4 regions of the Paenarthrobacter sp. YAF11_1 genome follow, and region 1 is predicted to be linked to each of the others. Evidence: riboswitches for the same ligand, from Rfam matches in the RefSeq annotation. Region 1 holds a riboswitch; each other region holds the start of a gene.
The links. A riboswitch is a leader RNA that binds a small molecule or an ion and turns the genes downstream of it on or off. The one in region 1 is predicted to bind thiamine pyrophosphate.
Positions count from the first base shown of each region.

Region 2: another riboswitch for thiamine pyrophosphate. It lies ahead of thiO (glycine oxidase ThiO); the one in region 1 lies ahead of thiD (bifunctional hydroxymethylpyrimidine kinase/phosphomethylpyrimidine kinase).
Region 3: another riboswitch for thiamine pyrophosphate. It lies ahead of thiC (phosphomethylpyrimidine synthase ThiC); the one in region 1 lies ahead of thiD (bifunctional hydroxymethylpyrimidine kinase/phosphomethylpyrimidine kinase).
Region 4: another riboswitch for thiamine pyrophosphate. It lies ahead of AB4Y77_RS07930 (ECF transporter S component); the one in region 1 lies ahead of thiD (bifunctional hydroxymethylpyrimidine kinase/phosphomethylpyrimidine kinase).

Region 1 is NZ_JBFRDF010000017.1:27,907-30,100, forward strand. It holds gene thiD (bifunctional hydroxymethylpyrimidine kinase/phosphomethylpyrimidine kinase) at 1-1,199, opposite strand, end outside; TPP riboswitch at 1,190-1,288, opposite strand; gene AB4Y77_RS20775 (Rne/Rng family ribonuclease) at 1,425-2,194, opposite strand, start outside.
Region 2 is NZ_JBFRDF010000001.1:441,287-443,480, forward strand. It holds gene thiO (glycine oxidase ThiO) at 1-953, opposite strand, end outside; TPP riboswitch at 948-1,066, opposite strand; gene thiE (thiamine phosphate synthase) at 1,094-1,777, shown strand; gene AB4Y77_RS02180 (ferritin-like fold-containing protein) at 1,822-2,194, opposite strand, start outside.
Region 3 is NZ_JBFRDF010000001.1:28,068-30,261, forward strand. It holds gene AB4Y77_RS00180 (amidohydrolase family protein) at 1-720, opposite strand, end outside; TPP riboswitch at 817-924, shown strand; gene thiC (phosphomethylpyrimidine synthase ThiC) at 920-2,194, shown strand, end outside.
Region 4 is NZ_JBFRDF010000004.1:85,574-87,767, forward strand. It holds gene AB4Y77_RS07925 (NUDIX hydrolase) at 1-162, opposite strand, end outside; TPP riboswitch at 724-860, shown strand; gene AB4Y77_RS07930 (ECF transporter S component) at 938-1,558, shown strand; gene AB4Y77_RS07935 (ABC transporter ATP-binding protein) at 1,558-2,194, shown strand, end outside.

The DNA of each region.
Region 1 (2,194 bases):
AAGTGGTCCACATAGGACTTGGTGACGGGCCCGGTTACCGAGGATGCCTCCCGGGTGCTGAGCCAGTTCCTGTGCAGTTCCGATTCGACTTCCAGACACTGTTGGGACGCTTTGGCCCAGAACAGCTGCTCCTCTTCAGTGGGTGCAAGGGCGCCCGCTCGCGCCAGGACCCTGGAGTAGCCGTTGAGGTAGATGGCGTCCTGGGCAAGGTAGTAATTGAACGCTGCTTCCGGGAGGTCGCCCGATTGCAGGCCGTCAATAAAGCTGAGCCTGTAGATTGCCTCGAGCTCCGGAGTGGCTTCCTTCCACAGAGCCGCGGCAAATTCCCCCGGCCTCAGGATCTTATGGTGGTGGAAATGGTGGACCGGCCCACTTCCCTGGCCTACATCGAGGCTGTCCGAATGCAGCAGCGCCTGCAGCAACCACGGCTTGACCTCGCGCAAGGAAGCTTCCCAATCGCCGGTACGGGCCTGGACGGTGGCCAGAGCCGACGACAACGAACAGCCCGTGCCGTGGCTGTTCTTCGTTTCCACGCGGGGTCCTGCTACCTCAATGACGTCCTGGCGCAGGAGTCCGCTGGTGTTGACCAACGCGTCCGGGCATTCCGTCCCTGCCAAATGTCCGCCCTTCACCAGGACCGTGTTGCCGCACTCAGCTGCCAGCCGCTTGCCTTGGTTCAACGCCGACTCCCAATCAGCAGCTTCAGGCTCCCCCAACAGCATGGCGAGCTCCGGCAGGTTCGGGGTAATAAGGTCCGCCAAGGGCAGGAGCGCGCGCAGGGCCTGCTCGGCAGAGCCTCGCAGGAGGCGGTCACCGCTGGTGGCCACCATCACCGGGTCAAGGACCACGACGGCGGGACGCACCGCCTCGAGCCAGGCGCGGACCTCATCGATGACCGCGGCGTCACCCAGCATGCCGATCTTGACGGCGTCGATGGCGATGTCCGTGCTGATCGCTTCCAATTGCTGCCGCAGGAACTCCACCGGAGGAACGTGGACGGCGCTGACACCCAGCGTGTTTTGGGCCGTCAACGCGGTGATCGCCGCCATGCCGTACCCGCCCAGCGCGGCAATGCTCTTAAGGTCTGCCTGGATACCGGCACCGCCGGAGGGGTCCGAGCCCGCGATGCTCAGTACGCGGGGCGTTTCACGGCCGGAAAATACCAAAGGGTACACGGGAGAATACGACGATGACGTCATGGGGACATCCCTTCGCCGGTGCTAACCGGACAGGTTCAACGGGTCTGGATCTCAGCCTGGCCCTATGCCCGGCACCCCGTGTCAGTCCACCAGCGTAGCCGGGAAGCAGCACGGCCCGGGAACTGCGCCACGCAGAAGACCGGATGTGACCCTTGAGCGCGGACAGCAAAAGGCCCTGCAGTACCCGCCGGTGACGGTTACTGCAGGGCCTTTGCGGATCAGATGCTAGAGCTCCGAAGCAGGTACGCCAACCCCAAGGATGATGGGTTCCTCGGACACCACCTTCTTGGCAGGCTCAGCCGGTGCTTTGGCCTCGTGAGCTGTTCCACGCGCTGCCGTAGCCGTAACCTCGTGGTGCTCAACGCTGGTCTCGTTGGCTGCGCCCTGGGCGCGGCTCGCACTGCGGTTGCGGCGCCCACGGCGTGACTTCGACGCCGACGCAGCTTCAGGGCCCTCATCGACAGGCCGCGCCACGGCGGCTTCGGGTGCAGCGGCTGCCTTGGAAGGAACCACGGTTTCGGGCCGTGCCTCGGGTGCCGCACCAAGGTGGGAGAACGCTTCGGCCAGGAGATCCAGGCTCATGGCCGGCTTGGCGGCCGGAGGTTCCTCATGGTGTTCCCCGAATGGCAGGGCAACCTCTTCGCCGCCGAATCGCAGAACCGGAGTGGAACGTGCGTCCCGAACCGATGCGTCCCGGTCTGGTTCATGGGCAGCCTGTTCTCCGGCCCCGGCCTGTGCTGCAGCCCCAGCAGCTGCCTGCTGCTGGCCGGCGGCCCGTGCCTGCTCTTCCGCACGGTGAACTTCGTCATCGTGCAAGTGGGCAGCGTGGGCCGCAGCAGCAATCGTTGCCAGTGCAGCCCGAGTTGCCTCTGCCTTGGCCTGCTTGGCAGGATCCTGCGGCTCGGTGGCAGCAGGTGGTGCAGCAGGAGCGGAAGCAGTGGTGTGGACCGGCGCGGGAGCCTCGGCGACAGCCTGTCCCCCACCCTTCCCACGAC
Region 2 (2,194 bases), on a different contig from region 1:
GCTTGGGCGTCCCGCAGCAACTGGTAGACGCCCCCGGCTGAGACCGCGTTGTGGGATGAGGACAGTCCGTCCTCGCGTTGGGTGGCCCCGATGACTACCGTGCCGTCGTCCCTGGGCACGATGTAGACGGGCACTCCGCGGACCATCCCTCGGACGGTGGAAGTGAGCAGGGGCCGGAGGTGTTCAGGCACCCGAAGCCTGAGGATGTCGCCATACACGGGCCGCACGGGAAGGCTGAGCCCGTCCGGCAGCCCCTCAAGGCCTGCCGCCCCCAGTCCGTTGGCGACCACCGTTTCTGTGGAGTGGACAGCGGCACCGGACGTGAGTTCCACGCCGGAGACCCGCCCTCGGTCCCACAGCAAGCGGAGCGCCGTCGAGGCCACGGCAAACCCGTCCCCAGCCCCCGAAACCCAGCTGGAGTCGCCGGCCGTGTGGCGTCCCAATCCTGACAGCAGGCATGCCGCGAGCTTCCGGGGATCAACCTGGTGATCGGCGGGAATATCGAAGGCACTGGAAATTTGGGGGCTGAGGAGGGGTTCGCGGTCCCGGGCGTCGCGCAACGACAGCGGCTCAACCCCGAGGCCTGCTGCGAGCTGCACCGCACGGAGGTCTGCCAGCGCCCTGCGGTCCGCGGCGTCGGCACCCACGGCGATTGTCGGCGTCGTGCGGTATCCGGTGTCTTCTCCTCCGCGGGTCAGGCTTGCGGCGAAGGACGGCCAAAGCCGTGACGATTCCAGCATCAGCTCAAGGAGGTCTTCCTCCTGGTAATGCAATTCACTCACGGGGGCGAGCATTCCGGCGGCAGCGAATGTGGCTCCGGCAGCCGGTGCGGGATCGATCACCACCACTGAGCGGCCAAGTCGGCGTGCTTCGCTGGCGATGCCCAGACCGATGATGCCGCCACCAATGACAGCCACATCGGCATGCATGGAGGTTTGGCGGGGATCTGCCATTCCGGTTTCCTTCCCTACGCCGGTACTAGCCGGATCAGGTCAAGCGGTCGGCGCTGAAGCCCTCTCAGCCGGACAGTCATATAGCGAACGTCGCGGCTCCCGCAGTACGTGCCCAGTTTAGAGGAACTACTCTGGTTTCCATGACCCCGACTGATGCCCTCGCCACCGCCCGCCTGTATCTGTGCACTGATGCCCGGAAACGGCAGGGCGATTTTGAAGACTTTGTGGACGCTGCCTTTGAGGGCGGGGTGGACATCATCCAGCTGCGCGACAAGACCCTGGAAGCAGCCGAGGAATTGGAGCTGTTGGCGGTCCTGCAAGGAGTTGCGCAACGTCATGGACGGCTCTGGGCTGTCAACGATCGCGCCGATGTTGCCAGCGTTTCCGGGGCTCCGGTGTTTCACATCGGGCAAAAGGACCTGCCGTTGACGGTGGCTCGGACGTTGCTTCCGGAGCCCGTAACGATCGGCCTCTCCACCCACTCCCCCGAGCAGGTAAATGCCGCCATCGCAGCATCACCAGGACAGGGAGGCCTGGACTATTTCTGTGTAGGCCCCGTCTGGGCAACGCCCACCAAACCCGGCCGGGAAGCCGTGGGCCTGGACCTGGTCACATATGCCGCAGAAGCGAGCAAGCGTGCAGATGAGACCACCGGCGGTGCCGTAAACCTGCCCTGGTTCGCCATTGGCGGGATCGATCTCAGCAATGTGGAGCAGGTACTGGCTGCCGGAGCCAGCCGGATTGTGGTGGTCCGCGCCATCACTGAAGCTGCGGATCCGACGACGGCGGCCAAGTCGCTGCTGGAAGCGCTGGACACCGTCTGAGCCTGGCCGCTTAAAGCCTTTCGGACATAAGCCCGGCCAAGCCGCTATGCAGTCAGGCCCAGGGCCGTCATCCGGCGTGAGTGCCGCTCGGCGAGCTCGCCCGTCAGTCTCTTGACTGCGGCGCGGGCATCTCCACCGCTTTTCAGTGTTGGCCCCAACTGTGGATGCTCCATGCCCACCCTCTGCGCCTGCGTCAGCGCTTCCCCCACCAGCCGGCGGCCCCACAACGCCAGTCGCGAGGCGAGTCGAGGGTCATCGGCCAAGGCCCGCCGCAGCAGGACCCGAAGTACCTCGGTTGCTTGGTCGGGAGAGGCAACCCGGTCCACGAACTGCTGTGTTGTTGGATCCAGGAAGGCAGCGACAGCCCGGTAGAAGTCCGAGGAGACGGTGTCGATGACGTATGCCTTCATCACGGAT
Region 3 (2,194 bases), on a different contig from region 1:
AGCGATGTCCGGGAAGGTCGCGATATTGACCAAGGTAGGAACGATCGGCACGGACTGTTCCACCAAACGCGGAATGTGTCGTGGCAGCAGGCCGGTCGCGTGTTCAATGCAGTCGATGTCGGAATCCAGCATGTCGTCCACTGTGTCTTCGGCAAAGCAGTGGGCCGTCACCCTGGCACCTTCATCGTGGGCGGCAGAGATGGCGTCCTTGACGACTTTCGCGGGGAAGGAGGCAGCGAGGTCACCCACGCCACGGTCAATCCAGTCCCCCACCAACTTGACCCACCCGTCTCCATCCCGGGCTTCCTTCCGAACGGTCTCCACGAGTTGTTCCGGTTCGATTTCATGCCCCAAACCGCGGAGGTAGCGCCGGCTCCGGGCAATATGCCTTCCGGCCCGGATCAGCCGGGGCACGTCCGAACGTTGCTGGACCCAACGGGTGTCACTGGGTGATCCGGCGTCCCGGATCAGCAGAGTCCCTGCGTTGAGGTCAGCCTGGGCTTGGGCAAGGGTGGTCCGCTCGTCAACAGCGCCGCCCACTCCCAAACCGATGTGGCAGTGGGCATCAACGAAGCCCGGGAGGACCCAGCCATCTAGAACGCAGTCCGGTGCCTTCGTGGGGCGCACAAACGTCAAGGTGCCGTCCACGGACCACATCCCATGGCGCTGGTCGTTCCGTGACACGAGCACGGGTCCGGTGAATTCGATGATCTTGGCCATGGAAAAAGCCTAGTCCGCAAGTCCAAGGGAGTTCAGGTTGCTGCAACCCCGGACTCCATGTGACTGGGAGCCTCCGGGGAGCTGTGGTAGCTTCGTCTACGACCACACGGGGGCCCCTGCAGGGGCTGAGATCGGACTGATGCAGTCTGCGACCGTTGAACCTGTCCGGGTAATGCCGGCGAAGGAAGTGAGTAATCCTTTGAGCACCACCAAAACACAGCACAGCCCTGCCCAAAACCGGGCCGACTCCAGCGCAAAGACACCGGAATCCGTGACGCAATCGCTGAAATCCCATTCATTGGCCTACCTTGAGGACCCGGACCACGGGATCCGGGTGCCCGTCACGGAGATCGCTTTGGAGCCCTCCCCCAACGGCAAAGCAAACCCGGCGTTCCAGGTGTACCGCACGGCGGGTCCCGGCAGCGATCCCGTTGTAGGGCTTGAGCCTTTCCGCTCTTCATGGATCGAAGCCCGCTGTGACACCGTGGCTTACCGCGGACGGGAACGAAACCTGCTGGACGACGGCAAGTCTGCGGTTCGGCGCGGCGAAGCATCAGCAGAGTGGAAGGGCACTCAACCGGTGCCCCGCCGCGCCGTCGAAGGTAAAACCGTCACGCAGATGCACTATGCCAAGCAGGGCACGGTGACTCCGGAGATGCAGTTCGTCGCGTTGCGGGAGGGCTGCGACGTTGAGCTGGTCCGCAGCGAAGTCGCCGCAGGACGGGCGATCATTCCCAACAACATCAACCATCCCGAGTCAGAGCCGATGATCATCGGCAAGGCATTCCTGGTGAAGATCAACGCCAACATCGGCAACTCAGCCGTGACGAGCTCCATCGCGGAGGAGGTGGACAAACTGCAGTGGGCCACTCAGTGGGGTGCCGATACCGTCATGGATCTCTCCACTGGCGACGACATCCACACCACCCGGGAGTGGATCATCCGCAACTCCCCGGTCCCCATCGGGACGGTCCCCATCTACCAGGCGCTGGAGAAGGTCAACGGCGAGGCGAACAAGCTGACATGGGAGATATTCCGGGACACTGTGATCGAGCAATGTGAGCAGGGCGTGGACTACATGACCATCCACGCCGGCGTGCTTCTGCGATATGTGCCGCTGACCGCCAACCGGGTCACGGGAATTGTCTCCCGTGGCGGGTCGATCATGGCGGGTTGGTGCCTGGCGCACCATCAGGAAAACTTCCTCTACACGCATTTTGACGAGCTCTGCGAAATCTTCGCCCAGTACGACGTCGCCTTCTCGCTGGGCGACGGCCTGCGCCCGGGCGCAACCGCCGATGCCAACGACGCAGCCCAGTTCGCCGAGTTGGATACACTCGCCGAACTGACACAGCGGGCGTGGGAGTTCGATGTGCAGGTGATGGTGGAAGGACCTGGCCACGTGCCGTTCCACCTGGTGCGGGAAAATGTGGAACGCCAGCAGGAACTGTGCAAAGGAGCCCCCTTCTACACC
Region 4 (2,194 bases), on a different contig from region 1:
GACCACCATTCCGGCAGCGAAGTCCATGGTGCTGACCCGGTGCTGGACGAACGCCTCGAGCCCGCCCGGGGAATCACGGAGCAGGATGACACTGGCAGCGAGCCGTGGCTCGGATATGGTGCCCTCGCCGACAGTGTGATCCTGACTGGGTGGATTGTTCATGAAAAGTGCCCCTTTGCCGCGGTCGAGTCTGCTGGATCATTCTCTCAGGTCTCGTTGTGGGGCCTGGTGTGCATGCCAAAACCGGCGCGAAGGGTGTAGAGCGGACCTCGCAACGCAAGGGGTTTTGTTGTGGGGCCTGGTGTGCATGCCAAGACCGGCGCGAAGGGCGCAGAGCGGGCCCCGCATCGCAGGGGGGTGTTGTGGGGCCTGGTGTGCATGCCAAGACCGGCGCGAAGGGTGTAGAGCGGACCTCGCAACGCAGGGGGTCTTGTTGTGGGGCCTGGTGTGCATGCCAAGACCGGCGCGAAGGGTGTAGAGGGGGCCTCGCATCGCAGGGGGTCTTGTTGTGGGGCCTGGTGTGCATGCCAAGACCGGCGCGAAGGGTGTAGAGGGGGCCTCGCAACGCAGGGGGTTTTGTTGTGGGGCCTGGTGTGCATGCCAAGACCGGCGCGAAGGGTGTAGAGCGGACCTCTCAACGTCCGATTGTGACCACCTGCCGGCCACGGACCAGCGCCCGCAACACGCGCAGGTGTAAACTGAACCAGCCCATCAGGGCAGATTTGATAACGACAGGGGAGCGCCGCCGTCGGACCTTGCAGAGATGCAGGAGACGCGAGGGCGCTGAGAGTGCGGACAGCCGCAGACCCTCGAACCTGATCCGGTTAGTACCGGCGCAAGGGAGTCGAGCTTCTCAGAGTGTCCGGATCCGGGCGGCGCAGGCCGGTTGGAAATCCGGGGAGCACTTTCCCCTCCTGTAACCTCAGGAGGCAGAAAAATGACCACGGTAAACGTGAAGAAGGCCAGTTACAACTGGCGTGTTGTAGACATCGTTGTGGCGGCTCTTATCGCCATCGCAGGCGGCGTGATCTTCTGGGCCTGGTCCCAGGGTGCCGCGCTGGTTTCCATCCCCATGAACGCGACGTATCCGCCGCTCACCGGCCTGATTGCCGGTGGCTGGATGATCCCCGCTGTACTGGGCATGCTCATTATCCGCAAGCCGGGCGCAGCGTTGTTCTGTGAAGCCGTCGCGGCCACCGGTGAGCTCATCATGGGTTCCCAGTACGGCACCACCGTCCTGATCTCCGGAGTCCTGCAGGGTTTGGGCGCAGAGCTCATCTTCGCCGCGTTCCGGTACAAGAAGTTCAACCTGCCCACGGCCCTCCTCGCGGGTGCCGGTGCGGGCCTCTTCTGCGGCCTGAACGACTCCTTCCTCCCGTGGGGCTGGAACATCGCCTATGAGGCCGTGGACAAGCTGGCGTACATCACTTTCACCACCATCTCGGGTGCCATCATCGCCGGCGCACTGTCCTGGATTGCCACCCGTGGCTTGGCGAAAACCGGCGTGCTGAGCTCCTTTGCATCGCGCAAGGCCGCGTCGGAGCCCGTCTTCAGCTGATGCCCGCCACGCAGAGCGGCAGCAACAACAGCAGCCCGGTACGGCCTGCCGCCATCTCCGCCGAGGGCTGGGGTTGGCGGCATGCCGGCCGGTCCACTCCGGCCATTCATGGGTTGGACCTCCGGATTGAACCGGGCGAGCGGGTTCTCCTTTTGGGACCTTCCGGTGCCGGCAAATCAACGCTGCTGCACGCCCTTGCCGGCGTGTTGGGCGATGAGGAAGACGACTCGGACGAGTCAGGTTCGCTGCTGATCGACGGCGTGGCGCCCCGGGAGCAGCGGGGCCGCGCCGGGCTGATGCAGCAGGACCCGGAAACGCAGGTGGTCTTGTCGCGGGTTGGCGACGACGTGGCCTTTGGTGCCGAGAACCTTGCTGTGCCGCGGGACGAGATCTGGTCCCGCGTCCATGAAGCGCTCGACGACGTCGGGTTGCGTACCGCTGCCGGCGGCGGTGTGGCGTTGGACCACCCAACGGCGGCACTCTCCGGAGGGCAGAAGCAGCGCCTTGCACTGGCGGGCATCCTGGCGATGCGGCCGGGCCTGATCCTGTTGGACGAACCGACCGCCAACCTGGATCCGGCAGGCGTTTTGGAGGTGCGTGACGCGGTGAAGCGCTGCCTCGACAAGACCGGCGCAA